3 regions of the Pseudomonas benzopyrenica genome follow, and region 3 is predicted to be linked to each of the others. Evidence: predicted binding sites of a transcription regulator. Region 3 holds the regulator's gene; each other region holds the start of a gene.
What was found. Region 3 encodes FliA, which starts transcription of late flagellar genes. Its sites were predicted from a motif close to CTAAAGTTTNNNNNNNNNNNGCCGNTAA; they were not measured.

Region 1 (10,201 bases), 1.2 Mb from region 3:
CGGCGCCCAGCCGGCTCTGCAGATAGGCCCGGCTGGCGGTGGGCTCCTCGTGCAGAGTCAAAGCGACCGGTGCGCCCGCCGCAGCGGGTACCTCGGTGCTCAGCGGCAGGCCGGCGGCGATCCAGCCCTGGCGCCCGCCGTTGAGATAGTGATAGTGGCCGTGCCCGATGACATCGAGCAGCCAGATGAAGCGTCCGGCCCAGCCGCCGCCTTCGTCGTCATAGACCACGTAGACGGCCTCGTCGCGCTGGCCCAGTTCACCGAACAGCCGTTCCAGGTCCGCCTGGGCCGGCAGCAGGCCGGGCGCCGGCTTGCTGCCCAGCTGGGTGCGGGCGGGCGTGACATGGCGCGCGCCGGGCAGATGCCCTTCGGCATAGTGGGCAGCGCTGCAGAGATCCACCAGGATGAGTTCGGGCGCATCCAGGCGCGCCGCGAGATCGGCCGGTTCGATCACCAGGGGCAAGGCGGAAAAGGGCATCGCGGATTTCCCGTCGGTCCGTAGAAGGTGAAGTGTACCGAGGTTGACCGGCCAGCGTCAGGCCGGTCGTGCCCGCGGACGATTGGCGAAGGTGCCGATGGCGCGCTCGATGCAGGTGAAGGTCTTGTCCAGCGCCGCGGTCCGGCGGGGATCCGCTGGCTGTAGTTCGCTGTCCAGGATCGCCAGCAGCACCACCCGTTCGCCGAAGCCCAGACTGCGCAGCCAGAGCCGCTCGTTGCTGAACAGCCGGCGCAGATCGGCGGGCAGGTGCGGCGCGAAGCGCGCTCGGTTGCCGTCATCGATGCGCAACTGGCCGGGGCTGCCGAACAGCTTGGCCAGCAGCGGGTGGCTGGCGATATCCAGTTGCAGGCCGGGGGCGTCGTCCAGGCCGTGGTGCAGCTGGACATTGCCCTTCTGGCCGTTGCGATCCGGGGTCAGCAACAGCAGCCGCGGCAGGCCGCAGGCCACCAGCGCCTGGCGGGCGCAATCGAACAGCTGGGGCAGGGTGGCGAAGGCGCTGGGCGTGTGCAGCAGCTGCTCGCAGAGCCCGCGCCAGCGCTGTGCCTGACTCTCGCTGGCGACCTGTACCCGGGGCACCGGCTTGAGGCGCCGTTCGCCCGGTGGCCAGACCAGGCCCTCGGCCGGATGCCAGAGGCCGGGTCGGGCATGGCGCTGGGCATCCTGCACCGCCAGTTCATGGCTGCGACTCTGCACCCGTGCCAGCGGCAGTTGCAGATAGAGGGCGCTGAAACGCTGCCAGCGCAGGGTATGAGAACCATCCCAGGCATGGTGGCTGGCCAGGGCCAGACCGTTGGCCAGCAGGATGGTGTTGCCGGGATGGGTCAGCCAGCGGCGCAGATTGGGGTCGTCGTCGAGGCGCTGCTGCTGTTCGAGGGGATCGTCGCCATGGGCGATGTGCAGCGCCCTGACCAGTTGCCGGCGATCCTGGTCCAGCAGGCGATAGCCTTCCACGATCCACTCGGGCAACTGCCAGTGACGGGCCAGCGCCTGGCACAGGCGGATCGCCGGCACGCCGAGCAGCTCGCGCTCGACCTTGAGCGCCGGTTCGCCTTCGCCCAGCACCCGCCGTTCCCATTCCTCGAAGAGTTCCGGATAACGGGTCGCCAGCGGCCAGAGCGGCGCCAGAAAGAGCAGGGCGGCCAGGCGAATGTCCGGCCACAGCCGCGCCAGGGGCACACCGAACAGGCCCAGCCCCAGGGTCATGGCGTGCTGGCTGACCAGGCATAGCTGCCGCAGCGGACGCGGCAGGCGCTCCTCGGGCAGGGTCGGCTGGCGGGCGATCAGGTACTCCGCCGGCCCGAGACCGACGCGGCCGAGCACGGCCTCCAGACTGGCGGCCGGATCGCCAAGGCTGGCATGGCCGCGATTGGCCTCGCGTAGCAGGGCCAGCGCCAGGGGTGGTGACTCGCAGAGCCGTTCGGCGATCTCATGCAACGCCAGACGGCCATCGGCCAGGGCGCGGCGCAGACGCTCCGCGGTGGCGGTGGCCACCGGCAGGCGTACGCCTTCCAGGTGTTTGACCCAGTCTTCGACGGTGTTTGGGCGGCTGGACATACGACGGTCGCCTTGAAATTTGATGAAAGGCCTTCAGTCCGGGGCGCCGGGTCCGATAAAGGGGACGTGAGGGCAGATCCCCGGCTCAATTTTCCTTAGCACACAGTATTCCCAACCATGGCAAAAATCATCGGCATCATCGTGATATTCGCGGCTGTCCTCGGCGGCTACATTCTCGCGCATGGCAAGATCGCTGCGATCATCCAGCCGCTCGAGGTCCTGATCATCGGCGGTGCCGCCCTGGGGGCCTTCTTGCAAGCCAACCCGGGCAGCACCTTCATGCAGGTGTTCAAGAAGTCGCTGAAGATGTTTGGCAACCGCTTCACCCACGCCTTCTACCTGGACGTGCTCAAGCTGCTCTACGAGATCCTCAACAAGAGCCGGCGCGAGGGCATGATGTCCATCGAGGCGGACGTCGAGGATCCCAAGGCCAGTCCGATCTTCAGCAAGTACCCGAACATCCTCAAGGATGAGCGGATGACCGCCTACGTCGCCGACTACCTGCGGCTGATGTCCTCCGGCAACATGGCGCCCCACGAGCTGGAAGGCCTGTTCGACATGGAGCTGGCCGGCATCAAGGAAGAACTGGAGCATCCGTCCCACGCGGTATCGCGGGTCGCCGACGGCCTGCCCGGCTTCGGTATCGTCGCCGCGGTACTGGGTATCGTGATCACCATGGGTATGCTCGGCGAGGGTGACCAGGCGGCCATCGGTGGCCACGTGGGCGCCGCGCTGGTAGGTACCTTCCTCGGTATTCTCGCGGCCTACGGCTTCTTCGGCCCCCTGGCGACCTGCCTGGAGCACGACGCCAAGGAAGAGCTCAATGTGCTGGAGGCCATCAAGGCCTGCCTGGTCGCCGCCGCCAGCGGCATGCCGCCCACCGTCGCCGTGGAATTCGGCCGCAAGGTGCTGTTCCCGGCGCACCGGCCGTCCTTCAGTGAGCTCGAGCAGGCCATGCGGGGCAGCTGATGGACAACAACCAGCCGATCATCGTCAAGCGCATCAAGAAAAGCGCCGCCGGCCACCACGGCGGCGCCTGGAAGATCGCCTTCGCCGACTTCGCCACCGCCATGATGGCGTTCTTCCTGGTGCTCTGGCTGATGTCCTCGGCCACCCCAGAGCAGAAGAAGGCCATCGCCGGCTACTTCCAGGATCCGATCGGCTTCACCGAAAGCGCCAGTCCCTATGTCATCGACCTGGGCGGCACGCCGACGCCGGCGCCCGATCGCACCCTGAATCCCGAGATCCAGGCGCAACCGGATTCGACCCAGAACAAGGTCAATCCGGACGTGCAGGAGCGTGCCGATCCCAACGACTCCAACCGCGTCGCGCCCGATCCCACCCAGGCGCTCGATCCGTCCGACAAGCGCCAGCCCAACGACGCGACCCAGCAGCAGAAGGATGCCAGTCAGGCGAAGATGGATCCGAGCCAGGCGGAAAAGATCGCCGAGCAGGTCGACAAGGAGCGCCTGGAGCTGTTGCTGCAGGAGCTGCAGAACAAGATCGAGCAGAATCCGGAATTGCAGAAGTTCAAGGACCAGATCCTGCTGGAAATCACCCAGGACGGCCTGCGCATCCAGATCGTCGATGCCGAGAACCGGCCGATGTTCGATTCCGGCAGTCCGCGACTGAAATCCTATTTCGAGGACATCCTGCTGGCCATGGCCGACACCATTCGCCAGGTGCCGAACAAGATCAGCATCAGCGGCCATACCGATGCGGCGCGCTACAACGGCAAGGGTGACTTCAGCAACTGGGAGTTGTCCGCCGGTCGCGCCAACGCCGCACGCCGGGCGCTGATCGCCGGTGGCTATCCGGAAGAGCAGGTGGCGCGGATCGTCGGCTATGCCTCCTCGGCCCCCTTCGATCGCGAGCATCCGCTCAATCCGGTCAACCGCCGCATCGATATCATCGTCCTGACCAAGAAGGCCCAGCAGGCCATCGAGGGACGGGCCGGGAGCAGCCAGGCACCGAAGCCGGCGACCGATGGCGCGCCGGCTGCCAGTCGCAGCGGGGTCTCCAGTGGTGGCGTCAGCGCCACCGGCAATCTGGCGCAACCCATCAACAACGCCGCCTTCAAGCAGCAGATCAACGCCTTCGACGCCGGCGTCATCCAGAGCAAGCCCTGAGCGGTCATGGCGATCGATAGGAAAATTCGCTGCTAGCGTTCGGTTTTTTCGTACGTTGACGTGAAGACGGCTGGTTAAGCTGCAGGGGTTTCATGACGGATCGGGCACCTTGCGCCCTGGCGCGCGGTCTCCCGATCTCCGATTCCCTTGCAGGAGCCTTCCGATGAGCAACGCCTTTATCGACACCATCAAGCGCCGCCGCAGCCAGTACGCGCTGGGCAAGAATCTGCCGCTGGCCCAGGACCAGGTCACCGCGCTGATCCAGGAGGCGGTCAAGCTGTCGCCCTCCGCCTTCAATTCGCAGAGCTCGCGGGCGGTGATCCTGTTCGGCGCCGAGAGCGACAAGTTCTGGGGCTTCGTCATGCAGGCGCTGCGGCAGATCGTGCCGGCCGACGCCTTCGCCGCTACCGAGGGCAAGATCAACAGCTTCGCGGCCGGCGCCGGCACCGTGCTGTTCTACGAGGATCGGCATGTCGTTGCCGGCCTGCAGGACAAGTATCCCGCCTATGCCGACAACTTCCCCATCTGGTCGGAACAGGCCAGCGGCATCGCCCAGTTCTCGGTGTGGACCGCCCTGGCCAACGCCGGCATAGGCGCCAGCCTGCAGCACTATAATCCGCTGCCCGACGCCCTGGCCGCCGCCGAGTGGAAGCTGCCGGAGACCTGGCACCTGCGCGCCCAGATGCCCTTCGGTTCCAACGAGGGCGACTTCCCGGAGAAGGGCTTCATGGACGATGCCGAGCGCTTCCGCGTCTTTGGCTGATAGTCGTCGATCGATAAAAACGCCGGGCTTGCCCGGCGTTTTCGTTAGTAGCGTGACTCGCCTTCGAGGCTAGCCAGGATATGCCGGTAACTGGCCATCCGCTGCGGATGGATATCGCCGCGTTCCAGGGCCGCGAGCAGGGCGCAACCGGGCTCGCGCTCGTGCTTGCAGTCGCGGAAGCGGCAGTGGCCGAGGTAGTCGCCGAATTCCTTGAAGCCGGCTTCGACGTCGTCGCGGCTGACGTGACTGAGGCCGAATTCGCGAATACCGGGTGAGTCGATCAGGTCGCCGCCATCGGGAAAGTGGAAGAGCCTGGCGGTGGTAGTGGTGTGGGTGCCCTTGTTGGTCAGCTCGGACAGCGGCCCGACGCGCGTATCGACGCCCGGTAGCAGGGCGTTCACCAGCGACGACTTGCCCACGCCGGACTGACCGACGAAGACACTGACGTGTTCGTCCAGAGCGCTCTTGAGCTGGTCCATGCTCAGGCCGTTGTGGGCCGACACCTCCAGCAGCGGATAGTCCAGCTCGCGGTAGATGCCCAGCAGTTCGTCCAGCGCCGGACCGTTGTGCTCGTCGATCAGGTCGGCCTTGTTGAGCAGCAGCAGCGGCTGGATGCCGGCATGCTCGGCCGCCACCAGGTAGCGGTCGATGAGGTTGGCATGGGGCGTGGGCAGCGGGGCAAAGACGATCACCAGGCGGTCGACGTTGGCCGCCACCGGCTTGAGCTGACCGCGCATGTCCGGCCGGCAGATCTCCGAATGGCGCGGCAACTGGGCGACGATGACGCCATTGCCCTGGATACCGGAGCGAAACACCACCTGGTCGCCCGTGACCAGGGTCGGCAGGTTGGCGCGCAGATGGCAGCGCTGCAGCCGACCTTCGCCATCTTCGACCTCCACCTGAACGCCGAAATGGGCGATCACCTGGCCCTGTTGTTCGGGGCCCAGGTCGCCACCTTCCAGTTCGTCGACCAGCTTGGATTCGCGCTTTTCCGCGCGAGCAGCGCGTTCAGTCTGGATTTTTTCGATCCGCCAGCTCTGGCGACGGGTCAGGTGGCGTTTGGCCATGGGAAGTCCGCGGGTTTCAGGGTCGAGGAGTCTAGCATTGGCCGCCTCTCGCGGATTACCTAAACTTGGCGCACCTCGTCGCTCTGGAGCCCCCATGCTGGCCCATCTCGCCTCGCGCTATCCCCTGTTGCTGGCCGTGCTGGTGCAACTGGCCGCCCTGGTGCTGGCGGTCGTCGGACTGCGGCTGTGGGCTGGCTTCACCGGGCAGCGCCCGTCGTTGCTGCTGCTGGTGTGCCTGCAGGCCGTGCTCGCGGCGCTGCTGGGCGAACGCCTGGGCCTGGCGCGCTGGTGGGTCTTCATCAATCTGCTGTTCGCTCCGGCGCTCTACCTGGTCAGTGGTCGCGGCCTGTCGGCGGGTATCGCCGCGCTCGGCTTCCTGCTGCTCCTGCTGCTGAACTGGAACAGCCTGCGCGAGCGGGTGCCGCTCTATCTCACCGGGCGCCAAACCCGCGAGCGGCTGGCCGAACTGCTCGCCGAGCGCGAGCCGACCTTTCGCTTCGTCGACTTGGGCTGCGGCCTGGGTGATACCCTGGTCGACCTGTCCCGGCGCTTTCCGCAGGCCACCTTCGTCGGTGTGGAGACGGCGCCGCTGAGCTTCGCCCTGGCCTGGCTGCGCTGCCTGCCACGGCGCAACTGCCAGGTGCGCTATCGCGATCTCTGGCGAGTGGAGCTGGGCGAGTTCGACGTCGTCTACTGCTTTCTCTCCCCGGCGCCCATGCCGCGCCTGGGCGACAAGGCCAGCACGGAGCTGCGGGCCGGCAGCTGGCTGATCAGCAACACCTTCGAGATTCCCGGCCAGCCAGCGGACAGGGTGCTGGAAGTGGGCGACCTGCGTGGCAGCCGGCTGCTGCTCTGGCGCCGGTAGGTGCGCGGCAGGCGCACTGCTACACTGCTGCCATCATCAAGGAGTTCACCATGACCACCCCCAATCCGCAGCACCTGATCTGGATCGACCTGGAAATGACCGGCCTGGATCCGGATCGGGACGTGATCATCGAGATGGCCACCATCGTCACCGACAGCGACCTCAATGTGCTGGCCGAGGGCCCGGTGCTGGCCATCCACCAGTCGGACGAGATCCTGGCCGGCATGGACGAGTGGAATACCCGTCAGCACGGCGGTTCGGGACTGACCCAGCGGGTGCGCGAGAGCACCGTCGATACCGCCCAGGCCGAGGCCCTGACCCTGGAATTCCTGCAGCAGTGGGTACCCAAGGGCAAATCGCCGATCTGCGGCAACAGCATCTGCCAGGATCGCCGCTTCCTCTATCGCCGCATGCCGGCGCTGGAAGCCTACTTCCACTACCGCAACCTGGACGTCTCCACCCTCAAGGAACTGGCCGCGCGCTGGGCGCCCCATGTGCGTGACGGCGTGAAGAAGAGCGGCAGCCACCTGGCGCTGGACGACATCCGCGATTCCATCGCCGAGCTGCGTCACTACCGCGAGCACTTCATCAAGGTCTGATGGCCGCGCAGCCGTGCTGCTGTCCATCCTCTATCTGGTGGCCATCACCGCCGAGGCCATGACCGGCGCCCTGTCCGCAGGGCGCCGCGGCATGGACCTGTTCGGCGTGGCGCTGATCGCCAGCGTCACCGCCCTGGGCGGCGGATCGGTGCGCGACGTCCTGCTGGGGCACTATCCGCTCGGCTGGGTCAAGCACCCGGAGTACCTAGCGCTCACCGTCGGTGCGGGCCTCGCCACCGTGGCCATCGCCCGGGTCATGCGCTATCTGCGCCGGCTGTTCCTGGTGCTCGATGCCCTGGGCCTGGTGGCCTTCACCGTGATCGGCTGCCAGGTGGCCCTGGAGATGGGCCTGAGTCCGGCCATCGTCATCGTCAGCGGTACCCTCACCGGCACCTGCGGCGGCATCCTGCGCGACATCCTCTGCAACGACGTGCCCCTGATCCTCAGGCGCGAGCTCTATGCCAGCGTGGCGGTACTCTCCGCCGGCTGTTATCTGCTTTGCCGCCCGTGGCTCGGCGAGGAGCAGGCGCTGCTGATCACCCTGGCCGCGGGGCTGCTGCTGCGCCTGCTGGCGCTGAGATTCAACTGGCAGATGCCGACCTTCACCTATCCGGACGATCCCCACGGCTAGGGTCGTGACAGATTGCGCGGCGCTGCGCTGAAATCCTTGTTCTAGAGCATTTTATGCGGCATTTTCAGGGCCCCAGTGACCGATAGGGAGATCGGTGATGTCTGGAAAGCCTGCTGTTCGCCTGGGCGACGCCGTCGCCTGCCCCAAGTGCGGTACCACGGCCCTGGCCCAGGGCTCCTCCGATGTGTCTTTCGACGGCCTGCCTGCCGCGACCCTCGGTCATGCCTGCGGCTGTGGCGCGGTCCTGAGCGCCGCGGTCATCCCCACCGTCCTGATCAACGGCCAACCGGCGGCGGTGCTCGGCAGCCTTACCAGCCATGGCGGCGTGGTGATCGGCGGATCGGGCAGCGTCATCATCGGCCTGGATGCGGGCGGTGCGACCAAGGGCGCCTGCGCGAGCCGTGCAGGCACTACCGGTTTGGCACCGGGGCAGGGCAAGCCTTCGGCGCTGCGCGACCGGGAGCGACAGGGTATCGAGGGGCCTGCCAAACACTCGCATGGCGCACCCGGTGCCAGGGATGAAGTCGGCGAACAGGCGGAGCGCCCGATAGACCAGCGCATCACCCTGCGCATCGGCGTCTTCTTCGACGGCACCGGCAACAACCTCTTCAACGCCGCTACCGGTGCCGCCTGCCGGGCGGAAGAGCAGGGCTTTCGCCAGGATCAGGCGCGCAGCATCGCAAGGCATTGCGAGAAGTTCATGCTGAGTGTTGATGGCAGCTATGCGGGGGCGGAGACGAATATTGCGCGGCTGTATCGGTTGTATGAGAGCGATGTGGATCGAAAGCTCGATAAAAGCGAGGTTCAAGCCAGTATCTCTGTCTATATCGAAGGTATTGGGACTCAAGCTGGCCAGCCGGACAATTTGTTTTCCATGGGGACGGGCGTAGGGAAAAGCGGCGTTCTTGCTTGCGTTCAAAACTTTCCTTCAGCCTTCGCGGATCGCTACGATCAATTCAAGCGTAGTAATCCCAACACTATCGTCGAGGCGGTTGAATTCGATCTTTTTGGCTTCAGTCGAGGGGCAGCGGCAGCGCGGCATTTTGCCAATGAAGTACTCAAGGCCGATGGTGGTATTGCCGCCGCAGGACTATTGCCATGTTTTACCTGGAAGCGCGCCAAGGCACGACTCAGCTTTATCGGCTTGTTCGATACCGTGGCGGCAGTCGCCGATCCCTTGCGCGGTGACTTCAGTCCAGCCAATGCAGTCAATCCGGGGCTCAATCTCTATCTGCCGGCTAATTGCGCGCTCAAGGTTGTGCAATTGGCGGCGCAGCACGAGTACCGCCGCAATTTCGCCCTGACCAGCGTGGCGCCAGAGCATGAGGAGATCTTCCTGCCCGGCGCCCACGCCGATGTCGGGGGCGGCTACCTGGATGAGATGCAGGAGCGATTGCTGTTGACCCGGCCGAGGGCTTCCCGTGAGCCCAGGGGCACGGATAGCCACCAGGCCTGGAGCTATCGTCAGGCCGAATTGGAGTTGCGGCGCCTGCAAGGGGCGCCTTGGTACGTCTCAACCAGCACTCGTCTTGGCATCGATACCTGGCGCCTCGAGTTGCCCCGCGTCCGGGGCGACCTGCCGGAAGTCGAAGTCTTCGCTGCGATACGGCTGGAGCGAAAGGTTCGTGGAGAGCTATCCCTGGTTTACCTGCGGATGATGCACCGTCTGGCCACTGCTCAGGATGTCCCTTTCACGACCCTCGATGACGAGGATCCGGAATGGCGTTTGCCGGCCGAACTCGCTCCGATAGCCAGCAAGCTCCAGGCAGGCGCTTCGCCTGCGCCTGAGCCCCTGAATCAGGCCGAAAATCGTCTGCTGCTCAGTCGCTATGTACACAGGTCGGCTCACTGGAATGCGCGCATGGGTAGTGGCCTGGGCAATGTGGATACGATATTCGTCGATGCTCCTACCGTCGATGGTCGGCGCAACGTCTACCCCAATCGACCGCAGGCGGGGTATCCGATATGAGTCGCTTTTGGCTGCTTCTCATCTTGGTGTTATGTATTACTGGCTGCCAATCCAATACCTCGACCAAACCAAAAATGCCTTACGAATCCTGGTATTTGGGCTTTATAGCGCCTAACTACATGGAA
Region 2 (10,201 bases), 1.8 Mb from region 3:
CTGGGCACCTGCCTGTGCAGCGAGATGCGCCTGGGCCACCGGCGTCTTGTGCGCCTTCCAGGCCTCTTCGCTATCGAATACCGCCAGCAGCAACTGGCCCCCCGAGGCATCGACCGTCTCCACCCGCACCTGCAGCTCGGCGGCGTGCAGCACACCACTCAGACAAAGACCAGCGACCAGCAACAGAGACTTCATGGACATTCCTTCAGCAGGGGGAGGGCCGCAGCCGCAACAGCTCGACCGGGTGTTCGAAGAAAAGATCGGGCTGCTGCGCACGCAGCGTCACCGGGCAGCCATAGCCCCAGGCCACGGCCGCGCAATCCAGCCCGGCGCGGTGCGCAGCCTGGAGATCGCGCAGCTCGTCACCGACATAGAGCGCCTCGGCCGGTGCGATGCCCTGGCGGCGGAGCAACCGTGTCAGGCGCCGGGCCTTGCCCAGCAGGGGGATATCGAATTCGCCATCGGGGAACAACCGTCCGGCCTGGGGCAGTACCTGATGGACCGCGGCGGCGGAATTGGAGGTCGCCAGACCCAGCGCCAGGCCGTTGGCCTGGAGCCGGTCGAGGGTGGCGGGAATCTCGGCGAAGGGCGCCACCTGGTCGCCGCGCTGGACCAGCAGGCGGCGATAGTGGCGGGCGATGCGCGGTACCTGCCACAGCGGGATGCCCAGGCTGTCGAGCAGGCCGGTCAGGGAGGCGGCGCGCAGCCGGGGCCACTCGTCGGCAGCTGGCTGCCGAAAGCCATGGGTTCGCGCCAGCTCGCCCAGGCAGCTCAACAGAAAGGGCAGGCTGTCCGCCAGGGTGCCGTCGAAGTCGAAGATGACGTAGCGATAGCTCATGCGAGAGAGGCACGGTGGGCGAAGGCGCCAGCGTAGCGGTCGCCTCCCGGTTTTGCCACCGCGATGGGATCCGGCAGGGGTGTCCCTGCCGGACAGGTCACACGCGGAAGCGGCGGATCTGGCCGTTGAGCTCCACCGCCAGTTCGGAGAGCTGCTGGCTGGCGGCGCGCGTCTGTTCGGCACCGGCAGCGGTCTGCACCGACAGATCGCGGATGCGTACCAGATTGCGATCCACCTCGCGGGCCACCTGGGCCTGCTCTTCGGCGGCGCTGGCGATCACCAGGTTGCGCTCGTCGATGCCCGACACCGACTGGGCGATGGCGGCCAGGGCGGCGTTGGCCGACTGCGCCTGCTCGCGGGTCTGGCGCGCCTGGTCGGCGCTGGTCAGCAGCGCATCGACGGTTTGGCCGGTGCCCTGCTGGATGCTGCCGATCATGCCTTCGATCTCGCGGGTGGATTCACCGGTGCGATGGGCCAGGGCGCGCACCTCGTCGGCGACCACGGCGAAGCCGCGACCGGCATCACCGGCACGCGCGGCTTCGATGGCGGCGTTGAGCGCCAGCAGGTTGGTCTGTTCGGCGACCGAGCGGATCACGTCCAGCACCTGGCTGATGTTGCGGGTCTGTTCAGCCAGCTGGCGGGCCTGTTCGCTGGCACCCAGCACGTTTTCGGTGAGCACCTCGATGGCGCCCAAGGTATCGCCCAGCTGCCGCTGGCCCTGGCGCGCGGTATCGGCGGCCTGGCGCGATTCGGACGAGGTGGAGGTGGCATTGCCGGCCACTTCGTCCACCGCCTGGCTCATCTCGGTGACCGCGGTGGCCGCCATCTCGATCTCGCTGTTCTGCTGTTGCAGGCCGTGGGCGCTCTCCTGCATGACCGCGGTCATTTCCTCGGCGGCGGAGGCCAGCTGGGTAGCGGAATGGCCCAGGTGCCCCAGGGTGTCGCGCAGATTGGTCTGCATCTGCTGCATGGCTTGCAGCAGCTGGGCGGCTTCGTCGTGACCGCGGGTATCCAGGGTCTGGGTCAGATCGCCGCTGGCGATGGTCCGGGCGGCGGCCACGGCCTCGGCGATGGGTCGGGTCATGCTCAGGGTCAGGCGCCAGGCCAGCAGCACGGTCAGACCCAGGGCCAGGGCGATGACCATCCAGGTGATGGAGGTGGCCTGGGCATAGGTGTCGCCGGAGTGTTGGGAGGCGGCCTTGATGTCTTCCTGGTTGATCTTGCGCAGGGCTTCGGTGCGCTCGTTCATCTGTACGCCGAGCTGGGCCATGCTGGTCTGGATCAGGCTGCGGGCCTCGTCGACCTTGCCGGCCCCGATGAGGTCGGCGAGTTGCGCGGTGTAGCGGACATAGTCGCCATGGATCTGGCGCAGGGCCTCGAAGGCCTGGCGCTCGCGGTCGCTGCTGACGAGCTTGTCATAGCGACCGAAAGCGGCGCCGATGTCGGCATTGATGCTGTCGATCTTCTTGCGCGTGTTGGCGACGGTAGCGGCGTCCGGAATGGCCAGCAGGCGCAGCACCTCGACCCGGGTGCGGGCCAGTTGCAGGGCAAGGTTGTCGGCTTCGACGATGCTGGGCACGTTGTTGGTCTCGATCACCTGGCCCTGGGCCCGGATCTGCGACAGTTGCAACAGGCCGAACAGGCCCAGACTGGCGACGAGGATGGCCAGCAGGCCGAAACACAACACGCTGCGAATGGCGAGGGAGAAGGAACGAAAGGTCACGGCGGCAGCCCCGGTGAAGAGTGAGGTCTCCTTTAACGGCTAGAGGCGCCGCGACTTTATGGTCATTCGTCTTAAAGCTGACTGTTAACGACCCGACGGCTTCTAGCCTAGGTGCTGACACTCGCTCAGAACTGGAAGCGGCGTACCTGACCACTCAAGGTCGCTGCCAGATCCGCCAGTTGCTGGCTGGCGCCCCGGGTCTGCTCGGCACCGGCGGCGGTCTGCACCGACAGATCGCGGATGCGTACCAGATTGCGATCCACTTCACGGGCCACCTGGGCCTGCTGCTCGGCGGCGCTGGCGATCAGCAGGTTGCGTTCGTCGATGCCGGATACCGCATCCGCGATGGCAGCGAGGCCGGCATTGGCCGCCTGGGCCTGTTCCCGGGTCAGTCGTGCCTGATCGGCACTGCTCAGCAGCGCATCGACGGTCTGGCCAGTGCCCTGCTGGATATTGCCGATCATCTTCTCGATCTCGCTGGTCGAGTCCCCGGTACGCTTGGCCAGGGCCCGTACCTCGTCGGCCACCACGGCAAAGCCGCGGCCCGCCTCACCGGCCCGGGCGGCCTCGATGGCGGCGTTGAGCGCCAGCAGATTGGTCTGCTCGGCCACCGCGCGGATCACATCCAGCACCTGGCTGATGTCGCGGGTCTGGCTTTCCAGCTCACGGGCCTGGGCGCTGGCGCCTAGGACCTGCTCGGTGAGGGCTTCGATGGCGCCGAGGGTCTCGCCCAGCTGGCGCTGGCCCTGGGCCGCGGTCTGGGCGGCCTGGCGCGACGCGGTGGAGGTCGAGCCGGCATTGCCGGCGACCTCTTCGACCGCCTGGCTCATCTCGGTGACCGCCGTGGCGGCCATTTCGATCTCGTTATTCTGCTGGCGCAGGCCGTGGGCGCTTTCCTGAGTCACCGCGGTCATCTCCTCGGCGGCTGAAGCCAACTGGGTGGCCGAATCGCCGATGTGCGCGAGGGTCTCGCGCAACTGGCCCTGCATCTGCTGCATGGCCTGCAGCAGCTGGGCCGCCTCGTCGCGCCCGCGAGCGTCCAGCGGCTGGGTCAGGTCGCCGGTGGCGATGGTACGCGCCGCCGCAACGGCCTGGGCGATGGGCCCCGCGATGCTGCGGGTCAGCCGCCAGGCGAGCAGGGCGGTGAGGGCCAGCGCCAGCAGGATCATCAGCCAGGTCACGGTGGTAGAGCGCGCATAGGCGGTATCGGCCTCGTTACTGGCCGTATGGATATCCTGCTGGACCACGTTGCGTAGCGTCTCGATGCTGGCGTTCATCCGGAGACCCAGTTGCGCCATGTTCTGCTGGACCACCTGGCGCGCCTCGGCCATCTGGCCGGCACCGGCCAGGTCGGCCAGCTGCCGTACGCCCTGCATGTATTCCCGGTGCACCTGGCGCAGATCGTCCAGCGCCTGTCGGCTCTGTGGCGACAGCGCGCCTTGCTGATAGCGCCCGAAGGCGGCCTGGACCTCGGTACTCAGGTCGTCCAGCTTCTTGCGGGTGTTGGTCAGGGTCTCGGCATCGGGCATGGCCAGCAGACGCAGGGTTTCGATGCGGGTTCGGGCCAGCAGCATCCCCAAGTCATTGGCGGCGACGAGCGTGGGGATATGGCGCTGTTCTACCTGATGACCCAACTGGCGGATTTGCGCCAACTGAAACCAACCGAACAAGCCGAGGGCAGCGACGAGTGTCGCAAGAATGCCAAAACACAGCAGATTGCGAGTAGCGATGGACAGCGAGCGAAGAGTCATGATGAGCCCGTGAAAGACGATTCAAAACGTGAACAGGCTCAACTTTATGTGATGTTTTAAAATAAAGACGCTAAAAAGAGGTGCGTCAAAAAACCGCATTAACATAAAGACAGTTTATTGGCATGCCCATGGAGCCCTTGCGGCTCCATGGGCGGCTTAGAATTCGCGTTCCTCAGTCACCGCCGACCTGGCGTAGATGCGCGGCTGGCGCCTCTTCGCCGAGGTTGTTGAGCAGCCGCTCGCTGTACCAGTCGATGAAGTTAATCACGCCGAATTCGTAAGTCTTTGAGTAGGGACCCGGCTGGTAAGCCTTGGAGTTGATACCACGCTGGTTTTCCTCGGCCAGGCGACGATCCTGGTCATTGGTGGCATCCCAGACCTTGCGCAGGTTGACCGGATCGTAGTCGACGCCTTCCACGGCGTCCTTGTGCACCAGCCACTTGGTGGTCACCACGGTCTCGGTCGGACCCAGCGGCCAGACGGTGAAGACGATCATGTGATCGCCCATGCAGTGGTTCCAGGAGTGCGGCAGGTGCAGGATGCGCATGGAGCCCAGGTCCGGGTCCTTGATGCGCCCCATGAGCTTCTGGCAGCCGGGCTTGCCGTCCAGGGTCATGGACACGGTGCCGGCGAGCAGTGGCATACGCACGATGCGGTTGCGCAAGCCGAAGCTGGCATGGGCGTAGGGGATGTTGTCGGCGTCCCAGCGCGTGGTGCAGGCGGCGACCTGATCCTTGAATGCCTGGGAGGCACGCGGATCGGTGACGTCGTCCCATTCCAGCAGGGTGTTCAGCAACTCGGGGTGGGAGCCGCTGCAGTGATAGCACTCGCGGTTGTTTTCCAGCACCAGCTTCCAGTTGGCCTGCTCGACCAGGTCGGTGCGTACCGCGACCTTGGCGTTCTCCATGTCGTACGGCTCCATGTAGTGCTCGAGCGTACGCAGGAAGTCGTCGATGGCCGGCGGTTCGTCGGCCAGGGAGATGAAGATGTAGCCGCCGGCGGTCTTGACGTGGATCGGCTTGAGATTGAAGTCGGCCATGTTGAAGTCGGCGCCCATCTCGGTGCCGGCGAACAGCAGACGGCCGTCCAGCTCGTAGGTCCACTGGTGGTAGGGGCAGACCAGCTTGGCGACCTTGCCCTTGTCGCTCACGCAGAGGCGCGAACCGCGGTGACGGCAGACGTTGTGGAAGGCGTGGACCTTACCCTCGGCACCGCGGACCACCAGGATGGGATTGTCACCCAGCTGCAGGGTGATGAAGTTGCCCTTGGTGGGGATCTCGCAGGTCATGCCGGCGATCAGCCATTCCTTGCCGAAGATCTCCTGCATGTCGATCTGGAACAGGCGCTCGTCGTTGTAGAACGGCTGGGGTAGGGAATAGGTGCGCTCGCGGGTGCGCAGCATCTCGGCCGTGGCCTTGCGGGCCGGATCGAGAGGGTCGCCCAAACTCAAGGTGCTGACGTCCATCGTACATCCTCGTGGCCACCGCGGCGGGTGGCGAAAGTGGTTGGTCACGGTATTGCAAGGCTATTGGCCGACAGGACAGGGCCGCCGAATGACCCCGTGCTTCGCCCGTCGCGCGCTGTTCAGGTTCGGCTTGGGGCGGAGTGTGGGGCCGGAGCCGGGAGGGGGCCTTGCTCATGGGCGACATGGCCGACGCTGTTCACGACGCCCCAGCCCTTGCCATTGCTGGGCCGGTCGCCATCGGCATGTGGATGTCGCGATTGGGAAAGTGGCGGTCGTGAGGCCCTCCCAGAATCGCCGCCAATAGCCCCAGTGGCAGTCGAGGTGCGTCATGAATACCTTCCTCAACCCCGTAACCACCCAGACCTGGACCAATGGCCGCCACCCCGTGCGCTGCGTCAAGGTCATCCAGGAAACCTGGGACGTGCGCACCTTCTGCTTCACGGCCGAAATCCCGCTGATGTATTTCTTCAAGCCGGGCCAGTTCGTGACCCTGGAGCTGGAAATCGATGGCCGGCAGGTGATGCGCTCCTACACCATCTCCAGCTCGCCTTCGGTGCCCTACAGCTTCTCCATCACCGTCAAGCGCGTGCCGGGCGGCCTGGTATCCAACTGGCTGCACGACAACCTCAAGGTCGGTGAAAACCTGGCCGTGCATGGCCCGGTCGGCCTGTTCAACGCCATCGATTACCCGGCCGACAAGGTGCTCTACCTCTCCGGCGGCGTGGGCATCACCCCGGTGATGTCCATGGCGCGCTGGTTCTACGACACCAACGCCAGCGTCGACATGGTCTTCGTGCACAGCGCCCGCACCCCGCGCGACATCATCTACCAGGGTGAGCTGGAGCACATGGCCGCGCGGATCGACAACTTCGCCCTGAACCTGGTGTGCGAGCGCACCGAGCACGGTGAGTCCTGGGCCGGTTTCCGCGGCTACTTCGATCGCCGCATGCTGGAGCTGATGGCGCCGGACTTCCGTGAACGCGAGATCTTCTGCTGCGGCCCCACGCCCTACATGAACGCCGTCAAGGCCATGCTCCGCGAGCTGGACTTCGACATGACCCGCTACCACGAGGAATCCTTTGGCGCGACGCCACCGGAAGCCAAGGTCGAAGCCGCCGAACAGGCCGAAGCCGCCGCCGACCTGCCGCCGATTCCCCTGGAAGCCCAGTGCCTGATCTCCTTCACCGAGAGCGACAAGAGCGTCAGCATCGGTCCCGGCGAGACCATCCACGGCGCCGCGGCCAAGCTCGGCCTGCACATTCCCAAGGCCTGCGGTATGGGCATCTGCGGCACCTGCAAGGTGCTCAAGAAAAGCGGCGAGGTGGTCATGGACCACAACGGCGGCATCACCGAGGAAGACGAAGCCGAAGGCTACATCCTGTCCTGCTGCAGTATTCCGCAGGGGGATGTGCAGATCGAGTTTTGAGGAGGAGGGCGGTTGGGCTGAACCTGAGCGAAGCCCAACGCTGCCCAGGTCGAGCACGCCCTGTTGGGCTGCGACGGTGGAGCCGTCTCAGCCCAACCTACGACACGAAACTCTAGTAGGTTGGCGCTGAGCGCAGCGAAGCCCAACGCTGCCCAGGTCGAGCCCGCCATGTCGGGCTGCGACGGTGGAGCTGTCTCAGCCCAACCTACATCACGAACTTCAGTAGGTTGGCGCTGAGCGCAGCGAAGCCCAACGCTGTTCAGGTCGAGCCCGCCCTGTTGGGCTTCGACGGTAGAGCTGTCTCAGCCCAACCTACATCACGAACTTCAGTAGGTTGGCGCTGAGCGCAGCGAAGCCCAACGCTGTTCAGGTCGAGCCCGCCATGTCGGGCTGCGACGGTGGAGCTGTCTCAGCTCCACCTACATCCGGTCCCTAGGCGCTGCGCTGCGCTAGGCCAGGCGCAGCGGCAGGTGCAGGGTGATGATCACCTCGCCCGCGCCATTGGCGAAGCGCGCCTCGCCACCAAAGCTTTCGCTGAGCGCCTTGACGATGGGCAGTCCCAGGCCCCAGCCGCGCTTGTCGCTGCGGGTGGAGATGAAATAGGGCGTGGCCAGGTTGGCCAGGACTTCGTCGGGAAACTGCCCCAGGTTGCGCAGCTCCAGCATGACCTGATCGCCAGCCAGCCATTGCCGCACCTGGATCGGCGTTCCCGTGTCGCCATGCTTGGCGGCGTTGAGCACCAGGTTGTCGAAGATGCGCAGGAAGGCGTATCTGTCCCACAGCACCTCCAGCTCCGGGGTCTCCAATTGCAGCTCGAGGTGATTGCCGAATTGCAGCCGTAGATTGGCCGCGGCGTCGTTCAGCAGCGGACCCAGCACCAGCGGATCGCCGCTGAGACGGACGCCGCCGCCCAGGCTCATGTGGCTGATGTCCAGCACGTCGGTGATCATCTGGTTCATGCGCTGCAGGTTGTCGTGCAAGGTCTGCAGCAGATCGTCGGTGCGTCGCGCCGGGCTGCGCTGCATCAGGTTGACCACCATGGTGGCGGCGGTCAGCGGCGAGCGCAGGTCGTGGTTGAGCGATCTCATGAAGCGTTCCAGCATGACCTTTTCCGCCTGCAGGTTCTCGCTGCGGGCGATGGCCGAATTGCGCTGCTGCTCCATGTGCCCGACCCGGGAGCTGGCCTTGAGCAGGGCACCGACGGTGGCCAGCACCTCTTCCGGATTGATCGGGTGGGTCAGGTAGGCCTGGGCCCCGGTGTTGAAGCCCTGGGCCTTGTCCTTGCCGGAGACGAAGGTGGCCGAGATGTTGATGATGGCCGGCAGCCGACCCCAACCGCACCTCTGCTCGATGGCCTGGATCAGCTCGAAGCCGGTGGTGTCCGGTAGATTGACGTCGATGATCACCAGTTCGACGGATTCGTCGATCAGCGCCAGGCCAGCGGCACCGCTAGCCGCTTCCAGCACTTCGTAGTGGGTCTGGCTGCCGAGGATCTTGCGCAGCACATAGCGATTGGCCTCGGTGTCATCGATGATGACGATACGGCGCTGGGCACTAGTCATCGGACAGGCTCCGCGCCAGCGCACAGACCTCGGCCAGCAGCCGCTCGGCGTGATCGGGGGCGTGCTTGAACAGGATGGCGTGGCAGTAGTCCTGCAGGCGCTGGCGACCCGCTTCGTCCAGGGGCTGGGCGGTGTTGATCAGCACCCGTCGGTGCATGCTCCAGTCCATGCTGGCGAGCAGATCCTCGCCGTTGATGTCGGGCAGGTCGAGGTCGAGGATGATGATGTCCGGGCGTACCGCATTGAGCCGATCCAGGCTGCTGCGGGCGCTGTCGGCCTCCAGCAGCACGGGATTGAGTCGTTCGAGGGTACGACGGACCAGATAGCGATCCCCTTCGTTGTCTTCGATCACCAGCACGGTGAGGCCGCTGAGATCGGGTTCCGGTTCGGCAGCGCGGTGACTGGCATAGTGGCGCGGCAGGCGCAGGGTGAAGCGACTGCCGCGGCCGACCTCGCTGTCCAGGGACAGCTCGCCGCGCAGCAGCACGGCCAGGCGCTGCGCCAGGGGCAGACCCAGGCCGGTGCCTTCGATATGGGTCAGGTGCGGCGAGCGGATCCGCTCGAATTCCTCGAAGATCTTCTGCTGATCCGCGGCGGCGATGCCGATGCCGCTGTCTTCCACCAGGAATTCCAGGCTGGCGTCGTCCGGCTGGAACACCTGGATGCGCACCTGGCCCCGAGGGGTGTACTTGAAGGCGTTGGAGATCAGATTGCGCAGCACCTGGAACAGCCGGCTCTCGTCGGTATCCAGCAGCACCTCGGCGGGCGGCGGGGCGACGCTGAAACTGACCTGGGGATAGCGCGGCGCCAGGGCGGCGGCGAACTGTTCCAGGCGGTCGACGAAGGTCCCCAGCGGGAAGGGCTGGGGCACGATGGTCAGGCGACCGGACTGTACCTCGGCCAGGGCCAGCAGCTCGCTGACCAGATTGGCCAGTTCCAGCGCCGCATCGCTGATGAAGCGCACCTGGCGCTGCTGTTCGGCATTGAGCGCCCCGTCCACGCCGCTGGCGAGCAGCTTGGCGACGTTCTCGATGATGTTGATCGGGGTGCGGAATTCATGGGTCATGTTGGAGAAGAAGCGCGTCTTCGCCTCGCTGGCCTCCTTGAGTTCCTGGGTGGCCTTTTCCAGTTCGGAATAGAGCGCCACCACCCCCTGATTGGTGTTTTCCAGTTCCTTGTTGGTGACCTCCAGCTCCGACTGGCGCAGTTGCAGTTCGGTGTTGGTCAGCAGCAGTTCTTCGCTCTGCAGGCGGATCTGCTGATAGGGATCCGGTGGCGGACTGCCTTGCAGGTCGGCCGTCAGCGCCTGGAGCAGGTCAGCGTCGGGAAAGGGCCGTGGCGCCTGGTACTTGCGGGCGGTGATGCAGGTGCCGGCGGGTGACGTCTGGATGTCGAAGTCGTCGAACAGCCGCTGGGCGCCGCGCAGGCCGATACCC
Region 3 (10,201 bases):
CGCTGCCGCCACCGCAGGCTTGGGCGCCGCGGCCTCGGCGACCGGCGTCGGCTTCGGTGCGGGTGCCGGCGCGGGCTGAGGCGCGGCGACGGGCGCCGGCGCTGCCGCAACGGGCGCAGCCACGGACTCAGCGGCTACAGCAGGACCACTGAACTTGCCCTTGCCGTGCAATTCGTCGAGCAGGGATTCGAATTCGTCGTCGGTGATCTCGTCACCACCCGTCGCGGCGGCTGGAGCCGCCGCAGCAGGCGCTGCTACAACCGGTGCCGCGGCCTCGTCCGCGACGAACTTGCCCTTGCCGTGCAATTCGTCGAGCAGGGCCTCGAATTCGTCGTCGGTGATGTCGTCGCCACCAGCCGCAGCCACGGCAGGAGCCGCAGCGACAACCGGCGCGGTGGCCGGTGCCTCGTTGAACTTGCCCTTGCCATGCAACTGATCGAGCAGGGCCTCGAATTCGTCATCGGTGATGTCGTCGCCACTGGCGGCCGCAGGCGTTGCCGCTGCCGCGCTCGGCTCGCTGCCCAGGGCATCGAGCAGATTCTGGAAATCGGCATCGCTCAGCTCCGGCTCGGCGGCCGCCGGGGCGGTCGGCGCGGGCGCTGCGGCCACGACCGGGGTGGCAGTCACGGGCGCAGCCGGGACCGGCGCCGGCTCGCTGCCAGCGGGCTCGGCCAGGCGGGCCAGGGCCGCCAGCAATTCAGGCGAGGCCGGGGTCGGCTCTTCGCGTTCACGGACTTGACCGAACATCTCGTTGACGGAATCCAGTGCCTGCAGCACCACATCCATCAGCTCGGCATCCACGCGGCGTTCGCCCTTGCGCAGGATGTCGAATACGTTTTCCGCGATATGGCAGCACTCGACCAGGGTATGGAGCTGCAGGAAACCGGCACCGCCCTTTACGGTATGGAAGCCACGGAAAATGGCGTTCAGCAGATCCATGTCATCCGGGCGGCTTTCCAGCTCGACCAATTGTTCGGACAACTGTTCGAGAATCTCGCCGGCCTCTACCAGGAAATCCTGGAGGATTTCTTCATCGGCGTCGAAGCTCATTCCTGCACTCCCCAAGAGGGTCTGGGTCAGAAGCCCAGACTGGATAGAAGATCGTCGACGTCGACCTGAGCGGCCACGACGTCTTCACGCTTATCGGCATGAATCTGCGGACCTTCACCCTTCATCGTCTTTTCTTTTCGATTCTGTTCGATCAGCGCGGTGTGATCGTGACTGAAGCCGGTATAGCGATCGACCTGGCTGGCCATCATCACCAGCTTGACGAGGTCTTTCTCGATCTGCCCGACGAGGTTGACCACGCGTTTGATCACCTGACCGGTGAGGTCCTGGTAATCCTGCGCCAGGAGGATGTCGTTGAGCTTGGACGACAGTTGTTCGGCGCTGCTCTCGCTGTGGCTGAGGAAGGCATCGACGCGCTTGGCCAACTCGCGGAATTCGTCCGCGCCCATTTCCCGGCGCATGAACTTCTTCCAGTCGGCATGCACGGCACGGGCTTCGTCACCGAAGTTGCCTACCAGCGGGGCACTCTCCTCCACCAGATCCATGGTCCGGTTGGCGGCGTTCTCGGTCATCTTCACCACGTAGGAGAGACGATCGGTGGCATCGCTGATCTGGGAGACCTCTTCGCCGGCCATGCCGCGCGGATCGATCTCGAAGTTGACGATGGCGTTGTGCAATTCGCGGGTCAGCTTGCCGACTTCCTGGTAGAGCCCCCGGTCACGCAGTTGATTGAGCTCGTTGATGACATGCACGGCCTGGGTGAAATCGCCGCTTTCCAGGCATTTCACCAACTCTTGGGCGTGCTGTTTGAGATTCGACTCGAAGTCGCTGAAGCTGTTGGAGCCAAGCTGATCCATAACGTCCCCGCGGCTTTCTTCAGCCGTTCACCCGCTCGAAGATCTTGTCGATCTTTTCTTTCAGCACCTGGGCGGTGAAAGGCTTGACCACATAGCCGTTCACGCCGGCCTGAGCGGCCTCGATGATCTGCTCGCGCTTGGCTTCGGCGGTCACCATCAGCACCGGCAGGGTTTTCAGCCGCGCGTCGGCGCGGACCTGACGCAGCAGGTCAATGCCGGTCATGCCAGGCATGTTCCAGTCGGTGACGAGAAAATCGAAGTTGCCGCTCTGCAACATCGGCAGTGCGGTGTTGCCGTCGTCTGCTTCGGCGGTATTGGTGAATCCCAGATCGCGCAGCAAATTCTTGATGATGCGTCTCATCGTGGAAAAATCGTCCACGATGAGGATTTTCATGTTCTTGTCCAAGTCGACCTCCGTCCTAATCCGCACACACGCCATGAGGCGCGTCTAAGCAATCGTAGTAGCCTGAGTACCAGCCGGTTAACGCGAACGCCATTCCGCCAGCCGCGCCCGCAGGCGTGCCGCGCATTGACTGTGAAGCTGGCAGACGCGTGACTCGCTCACGCCCAGCACCTCGCCGATTTCCTTGAGGTTGAGTTCCTCGTCGTAATACAGCGAGAGCACCAGACGTTCACGCTCCGGAAGATTGGCGATGGCGTCGGCCAGGGCCTTGCGGAAGCGCTGATCTTCCAGACCGCGACCGGGTTCGAGTTCATGCGAACCGCTCTCCTCGAGCCCATGCTCACCACCCTCCATGAGGTCGTCGAAACTGAACAGGCGACTCCCCATGGTGTCGCCAAGGATGCCGTAGTACTCATCCAGACTCAATTTAAGTTCGGCCGCGACCTCGGAATCTTTAGCGTCGCGACCCGTCCGCGCTTCCACTGCACGAATGGCGTCGGTGACCATGCGCGTGTTGCGATGCACCGAGCGCGGCGCCCAGTCACCCTTGCGCACCTCGTCGAGCATGGCGCCGCGGATGCGGATGCCGGCGTAGGTCTCGAAGCTGGCGCCCTTGCCGGCGTCATATTTGCGTGAGGCCTCCAGCAGCCCAATCATGCCAGCCTGCATCAGGTCTTCGACCTGCACGCTGGCCGGCAGACGCGCCAGGAGGTGGTAGGCGATGCGTTTCACCAACGGCGCATAGCGGTTGATGAGTTGCTCCTGCTGGGTACGTTCCGAGGTTTTGCTGTACATGCGAAGCCCGCTGGATGCTGTCATGCGTGGGTACCGATGGCTGGTTGCACAAGGCGCTCGACAAAGAACTCGAGATGGCCGCGCGGATTGGCAGGCAGCGGCCAGCCATCGACTTTCTGGGCCACCGCACGAAAGGCCAGCGAGGCCTTGGCACGCGGAAAGGCTTCAAACACGGGGCGCTGCTTCTGCACGGCTTTGCGCACCGCCTCATCGAACGGAATGGCGCCCACGTATTGCAGGGCGACATCCAGGAATCTGTCGGTCACCTTGGTCAGCTTAGCAAAGAGATTGCGACCTTCCTGGGGCGTCAGCGCCATGTTCGCCAGAACCCGGAACCGGGTGACGCCATGGTCGCGATTGAGCAGCTTGATCAGGGCGTAGGCGTCGGTGATGGAGGTGGGTTCGTCGCACACCACCACCAGGACTTCCTGGGCGGCGCGAACGAAGCTGACCACCTGATCGCCGATGCCGGCAGCGGTATCGACGATGAGCACGTCGAGGTTCTCGCTAATGTCGCTGAAGGCCTGGATCAGGCCCGCGTGCTGGGCCGGCGTCAGATTGACCATCGCCTGGGTGCCCGAGGCCGCCGGGACGATGCGGATGCCGCCCGGGCCGTGCAGCAGCACGTCGCGCAGCTCGCACTCGCCGGAGATGACGTCGGCCAGGGTGCGCTTGGGCGACAGGCCGAGCAGAACGTCGATGTTGGCAAGGCCCAGGTCGGCGTCGAGCAGCATGACGCGCCGCCCGATATCGGCCAGGGCCAAGGCCAGGTTGACCGACACGTTGGTCTTGCCGACACCGCCTTTACCGCCCGTGACCGCTATGACTTGGACGGGATGCATGCTACCCATTGCCTGATACCTTTGATTGAAATCCGTCACACTTTAGACCAAGTGCATTTGGCGTGCCCAGGCATGCGATGCACCACTACCGTTCGTCTGCGCTAACCGGCGCGGCGGGCATTGCTCTGATACAGGCCGGCCAGCATGCCAGCCATGGTTTCTTCGCTCGGCTCCTCGGGTGCCTGCAGGCTCACGGCGCGGCTTACCAACTGGTGGCTGCGCGCCGGATGCAGGTCGTCCGGGATGCGCGGGCCGTCGGCGATGTAGGCCACCGGCAGGCGCTGGCTGATGGCCAGGCCCAGGGCTTCGCCGAGGCTGGCGGCTTCGTCCAGCTTGGTCAGCACGCAGCCGCTCAGGCCGCAGCGCCGATAGCTGTGGTAGGCCGCCTTGAGCACCTGGCTCTGGCTGGTGACGCCCAGCACCAGGTAGTTGCGAATCTTCAGCTGGCGGTTGGCCAGGGCTTCGAGCTGCGCCTTGAGCGCCGGATCGTTGGCGGGCATGCCCGCGGTGTCGATCAGCACCAGGCGCTTGCGCGCCAGGGGGGCCAGGGCCTGTGCCAGGGACTGGCCCGGATCGACCAGGGTTACCGGTACGTCGAGGATGCGGCCCAGGGTCTTGATCTGCTCCTGGGCACCGATGCGGAAGCTGTCCATGCTGACCAGCGCCAGGCTCTGGGGGCCGTACTTGAGCACGTAATTGGCGGCGAGCTTGGCCAGGGTGGTGGTCTTGCCCATGCCGGCCGGACCGACGAAGGCGACGACACCGCCCTCCTCCAGGATCTTGGCGTCGGTGGTCTTGGCCAGCTGGGCGAAGTTGGCCAGCAGCATGCGCCAGGCATGGCGCGGATCCTGGATCTTGGCCACGCTGTCGAGCAGGTGCCGGGCCAGATCGGCCGGCAGGCCCATGCGCTGCAGGCGACGCCAGAGGCCAGCTTGCTGCGGACGGGTGGACTGCACCTGGGTCCAGGCCATGGAGCCGAGCTGGACTTCCAGCAGTTCACGCAGGCCGCTGAGCTCGCTGCGCATGGCTTCCAGGGCACGCCGGTCTTCCGGCGCGGCACTGGCGGCAGGCGCGGCGGCGGCCGGCTGGGGGGCGCGCGGCGGCGCGATCACCGGCTCGCGACGGCTGTCGGCGGCGCTGATGGCGCCGAGCAACTGCTTGTCCTTCGGCGCGGCCGAGGGGACGCCCGGCGCACGGATACTGAGGTCGGCATGGGCCTGGGCGATCTTCGCATGGGTCTTGCGCAACTCCGCCTGCAGCTCCGCGTTGGGCGCGGCCGGTGCCGGAGCCTGGTAGTCCAGCGCCGCGGTCAGCTCGACCCCGCCGGCGACCCGGCGGTTGCTGAGGATGGCAGCGTCCGGGCCCAGCTCGTCGCGTACCAGCTTCATGGCTTGACGCATATCGGCGGCGAAGAAACGTTTGACTTGCATGATCTAGACCTCAGCCATTCTGGCCAACGGTAGCGACGATGGTGACCTGCTTGTTGTCCGGAATTTCCTGGTAGGCCAGCACACTCATGTTCGGTGCCGCCATCCGGGCGAAGCGGGACATCATCCCGCGGATCGCACCGGCTACCAGCAGCACCACTGGCTTACCCATCATTTCCTGACGCTGCGCCGCCTCGACGAGGGAACGCTGCAGTTTTTCGGCCATGCCAGGTTCGAGGAACATGCCGTCCTCGGCGCCTTGACCGGCCTTCTGCATACTACTTAGCAACATCTGTTCCAACCTTGGCTCAAGGGTGATAACAGGCAGCTCAGGCTCCATTCCTACGATGTTCTGGACGATTGCGCGGGACAGCGCGACGCGCACGGCACCGGCGATGGCGGCGGGATCTTGACTCCGCGGCCCGACATTGGCGATGGCTTCGGCGATGGTACGGATGTCACGGACCGGTACCTGCTCCTGCAACAGCTGCTGGAGGATCTTGAGCAGGGTCGACAGGGAGACGATGCCGGGCACCAGTTCTTCGGCCAGCTTGGGCGAGCTCTTGGCCAGCACCTGCAGCAATTGCTGGACTTCCTCGTGGCCGATCAGCTCGTGGGCGTGCTTGAAGAGCACCTGGTTGAGGTGGGTGGCGACCACGGTACTGGCGTCGACCACGGTGTAACCGAGGGACTGGGCCTGGTCGCGCTGGGTGACGTCGATCCAGACGGCCTCCAGACCGAATGCCGGATCCTTGGCGGCGACGCCATTGAGGGTGCCATAGACCTGGCCGGGGTTGATGGCCAGCTCGCGATCGGGATAGATCTCGGCTTCGGCCACGCTCACCCCCATAAGAGTCAGACGATAGGCGTTGGGCAGCAGGTCCAGGTTGTCGCGGATGTGCACCGAAGGCATGAGGAAACCGAGGTCCTGGGACAGCTTCTTGCGCACGCCCTTGATCCGCGCCAGCAGCTGGCCACCCTGGTTGCGATCGACCATGGGGATCAGGCGGTAGCCGACTTCCAGACCGACCATGTCCACCGGGGTCACGTCGTCCCAGCCCAGCTCCTTGGCCTCGGCCGGGCGCTGCACGGGGGCCAGGTCCTGTTGCTTCTTGGCTTCGACCTCGGCGGTCTGCTTGGCCTGACGCTGGCGCTTGTGGATCAGCCAGGCACCGGCGGCGGCGGCGCCGCCCAGGCCGAGGAACGGCAGGTGCGGCATGCCCGGAACCAGGCCCATGGCGATGATGATGAAGGCTGAGACCGCCAGCGCCTTGGGCGAGGCGAACATCTGACGATTGACCTGCTGGCCCATGTCTTCCGACGAGGACACCCGGGTCACCATGATGGCGGCAGCGACCGACAGCAGCAGCGAGGGAACCTGGGCGACCAGACCGTCACCGATGGTCAGCAGGGCGTAGATGCGCGCCGCTTCGCCGAACGGCAGACCGTGCTGGGCCATGCCGATGGCCATGCCGCCGATGAGGTTGATGAAGAGGATCAGCAGGCCGGCGACGGCGTCACCGCGGACGAACTTGCTGGCACCGTCCATGGAGCCGTAGAAGTCGGCTTCCTGGCCCACTTCGGTCCGGCGCTTCTTGGCTTCGGCCTGGTCGATGATGCCGGCGTTGAGGTCGGCGTCGATGGCCATCTGCTTGCCGGGCATGGCGTCGAGGGTGAAGCGCGCCGACACCTCGGAGATGCGGCCGGCACCCTTGGTCACCACCACGAAGTTGATGATCATGAGGATGGCGAACACCACCGCACCGACCACGTAGTTACCGCCGACCACCACCTCGCCGAAGGCCTGGATGACCTTGCCCGCGGCGTCGTGGCCGTCCTGGCCATGCAGCAGCACCACGCGGCTCGAGGCCACGTTCAGCGCCAGGCGCAGCAGGGTCGAAACCAGCAGAATGGTCGGGAAGACCGCGAAATCCAGCGGCCGTAGGGCATAGACGCTGACGAGCAGGACCACGATCGACAGGGCGATGTTGAAGGTGAACAGCACGTCCAGCAGGAACGGCGGCATCGGCAGGGTCATCATGGCGAGCATCGCCAAGACGGCCAGCGGCACGCCCAGGTTGCCGCGCGCCAGACCACGCATGTTGCCCATCATCAGGGATTTGTCGACTTTCACACCCATTCCTCGCTTGCCGGTGCCGGCGTCACGGAAAGTTGACGCAGCGCACTGTTCGCAGGGGCTTGAGCAAGCTCCGGGCCAACTGCTCAAGACCTTGAATCAGCGAGGTTTTCCCGGGGGTGATACAGGACTGGTTACGGATCGCCTGAGCCGCTGGCTGAACCGCGGGCACAGGCCATGAGTCTGTCTAGGGACCCGCGCTAGCGCGCCTATCCGAGGAACATCACCATGAAAATCTGGACCGCGACGCTGTTGGCCACCTGCCTGGTCGGTACCGCCCAGGCGGCCGAATCCCTGACGATCCCGGTGAACAAGGTCACCACCGACGGTGTAGGCGAAAGCGTCGGCAGCGTGCAGGTGACCCGTTCCAAGTACGGTCTGGTCTTTACCCCCGACCTCAAGGGCCTGGAGCCCGGCATCCACGGCTTCCATGTCCATACCAAGCCCAACTGCGGCGCGGCCGAGGTGAACGGCACCCTGACCGCCGGGGGCGCCGCGGGCGGCCACCTGGATCCACGCAATACCGGCAAGCACAGCGCGCCCTGGTCGGACGACGGTCACCTGGGCGAATTGCCGGCGCTCTATGTGACCGCCGACGGCCAGGCCACCCAGCCGGTACTGGCGCCGCGGCTGAAACGTCTGGAAGAGATCAAGGGGCATGCGTTGATGGTGCATGCCGGTGGCGACAACTACTCCGACCAGCCCAAACCCCTGGGCGGTGGCGGCGCCCGTGTCGCCTGCGGCGTCATCAAGTAGGCGCCTTCCCCTCCTCATCCCGCCGCAAATCTGGCGGGATGGGCAGATCGGACAGCTTGGGCTTGCGCCCGCGCCCCGCACGGAACTGCCGGAGCTGATAGACATAGGCCAGGACCTGAGCCACGGCGACGTAGAGACCGGCCGGGATCTCCTGATCCACCTCGGTTGAGAAATACACCGCCCGCGCCAGTCCCGGCGACTCCAGCAGCGAGACCTGGTGCTCCTGGGCGATCTCGCGGATCTTCAGCGCGGTGAAGTCGCTGCCCTTGGCCACCAGTACGGGCGCCCCGCCCTTGGCCGCGTCGTACTTGAGCGCCACGGCGAAGTGGGTCGGGTTGGTGATGACCACATCGGCATTGGGTACCTCGGCCATCATCCGCCGCTGCGCCATCTCCCGCTGCATCTGGCGGATCTTGCCCTTGACCTCCGGCTTGCCCTCGCTGTCCTTGTACTCGTCCTTGATCTCCTGCTTGGTCATCATCAGCTTCTTGCGATTGCTGAAGATCTGAAAGGGTACGTCCACGGCGGCGATGATCAGCAATCCCAGGGCCAGCAGCAGGGTGGCATGCCCCACCACCTGCATGCTGTGCAGCAGCGCCTGCTCGGTCGGCAGCTTGGCGATCTGCAACAGCGCCGTGCGCTCGCTCATCAGCACCAGTACCGACACGCCGAGGATGATGAAGAACTTGCCCAGGGCCTTGAGCAATTCCACCAGGGAATTCTTGGAAAACATCCGGGCGATGCCGGACATGGGATTCATCCGGCTCGGCTTGGGCGCGAGCATCTTGCCGGAAAACAGGAAGCCGCCCAGGGCGATATGACCGATGATGGCGGCGATCACCACCAGGACGATCATCGGCAGCATCCCGATCATCGCCGCCTTGCCCGAGGCCAGCAGGAAGGTGCCCATGAAGCGCTCGTCCATGACCTCTTCGCGCCGCAGTGAGAAGTTGCTGCGCATCACCTCCAGCAGCTTGCCGCCCAGAAAGGCGCCATACATCAGCAGGCCGCCGACTCCCGAGAGCATGACCGCCACCGTACCGAGTTCGCGTGATCGCGGGAGCTGACCCTCCTCCCGGGAATCACGCTTGCGTTTCTCCGTGGGGTCTTCTGTGCGGTCTTCGCCATCGGATTCAGCCATGTGGCGTATCTCCTAGCGGGCTCGGGCGAGTTCGCGCAGCCATCGCAGCGCCTCGCTGGCGAGACTTTCATAATGAGAGAGGATATCGGCGGTACCGAGCCAGACAATGACCATGCCCAGCACCACGATCAGCGGCATGCCGACGGAAAAGATGTTCAGCTGCGGTGCGGCGCGGGTCATGATGCCGAAGGCGATATTGACCACCAGCAACGCGGTGATGGCCGGCAGCACCAGCAGGACGCCGGCGCCTAGGACCCAGCCCAGTCGTCCGGCGACCTGCCAGAAGTGCTCGACACTCAGGGTATCGCCCACCGGCAGGGTGACGAAGCTTTCCGCGAGGATCTCGAACACCACCAGATGACCGTTCATGGCCAGGAACAGCAGCGTCACCAGCATGGTGAAGAACTGCCCCATGACCGGGGCCGAGGCGCCGTTGACCGGATCGATCATGGACGCGAAGCTCAGGCCCGCCTGAGTGGAAATGATCTGCCCCGCCACCACGAAGACATGGAAGAACAGCTGCAGGCTGAACCCCATCACCGCGCCGATGAGGATCTGCTCGACGATCAATGGCAGCGCCTGGGGACTGATGGCGTCCACCTGAGGCATCGGTGGCAGGGTCGGTACCAGCACCAGGCTCAAGGCCAGAGCCAGGTACATCCGCACCCGCACCGGGACCAGGGTGGTGCCGATGATCGGCATGGTCATCAATAGCGCGGCGATGCGGAACAGCGGAAACAGGAAGCTGCCGACCCAGCCGCCGATCTGCGCGTCGCTGAGGGCCAGCATGGCCTAGCCGATCAGCCGCGGGATGTTGGCGACCGAGGTCTGGATG

Region 1: a site for FliA is predicted at 2,085-2,112, ahead of motA (flagellar motor stator protein MotA). Genes of this name have one in related genera too.
Region 2: a site for FliA is predicted at 2,594-2,621, ahead of V6W80_RS00240 (methyl-accepting chemotaxis protein). Genes of this name have one in related genera too.

Annotation. Positions count from the first base shown of each region.
Region 1 is NZ_CP145723.1:4,511,456-4,521,656, reverse strand. It holds gene V6W80_RS21380 (rhodanese-like domain-containing protein) at 1-478, opposite strand, end outside; gene V6W80_RS21375 (HDOD domain-containing protein) at 536-2,053, opposite strand; gene motA (flagellar motor stator protein MotA) at 2,171-3,022, shown strand; gene V6W80_RS21365 (flagellar motor protein MotB) at 3,022-4,182, shown strand; gene V6W80_RS21360 (nitroreductase family protein) at 4,346-4,945, shown strand; gene rsgA (small ribosomal subunit biogenesis GTPase RsgA) at 4,990-6,012, opposite strand; gene V6W80_RS21350 (class I SAM-dependent methyltransferase) at 6,107-6,877, shown strand; gene orn (oligoribonuclease) at 6,928-7,476, shown strand; gene V6W80_RS21340 (trimeric intracellular cation channel family protein) at 7,493-8,107, shown strand; gene V6W80_RS21335 (PAAR domain-containing protein) at 8,205-10,076, shown strand; gene V6W80_RS21330 (DUF2931 family protein) at 10,073-10,201, shown strand, end outside.
Region 2 is NZ_CP145723.1:46,000-56,200, forward strand. It holds gene V6W80_RS00230 (DUF2141 domain-containing protein) at 1-195, opposite strand, end outside; gene V6W80_RS00235 (HAD hydrolase-like protein) at 206-838, opposite strand; gene V6W80_RS00240 (methyl-accepting chemotaxis protein) at 936-2,561, opposite strand; gene V6W80_RS00245 (methyl-accepting chemotaxis protein) at 2,687-4,261, opposite strand; gene V6W80_RS00250 (hypothetical protein) at 4,169-4,372, shown strand; gene gbcA (glycine-betaine demethylase subunit GbcA) at 4,485-5,777, opposite strand; gene V6W80_RS00260 (hybrid-cluster NAD(P)-dependent oxidoreductase) at 6,106-7,203, shown strand; gene V6W80_RS00265 (hybrid sensor histidine kinase/response regulator) at 7,653-8,765, opposite strand; gene V6W80_RS00270 (ATP-binding protein) at 8,758-10,201, opposite strand, start outside.
Region 3 is NZ_CP145723.1:3,339,259-3,349,459, forward strand. It holds gene V6W80_RS15790 (chemotaxis protein CheA) at 1-1,050, opposite strand, end outside; gene V6W80_RS15795 (protein phosphatase CheZ) at 1,077-1,865, opposite strand; gene V6W80_RS15800 (chemotaxis response regulator CheY) at 1,885-2,259, opposite strand; gene fliA (RNA polymerase sigma factor FliA) at 2,347-3,087, opposite strand; gene fleN (flagellar synthesis regulator FleN) at 3,084-3,914, opposite strand; gene flhF (flagellar biosynthesis protein FlhF) at 4,007-5,335, opposite strand; gene flhA (flagellar biosynthesis protein FlhA) at 5,346-7,445, opposite strand; gene sodC (superoxide dismutase family protein) at 7,698-8,225, shown strand; gene flhB (flagellar biosynthesis protein FlhB) at 8,218-9,366, opposite strand; gene fliR (flagellar biosynthetic protein FliR) at 9,379-10,155, opposite strand; gene fliQ (flagellar biosynthesis protein FliQ) at 10,159-10,201, opposite strand, start outside.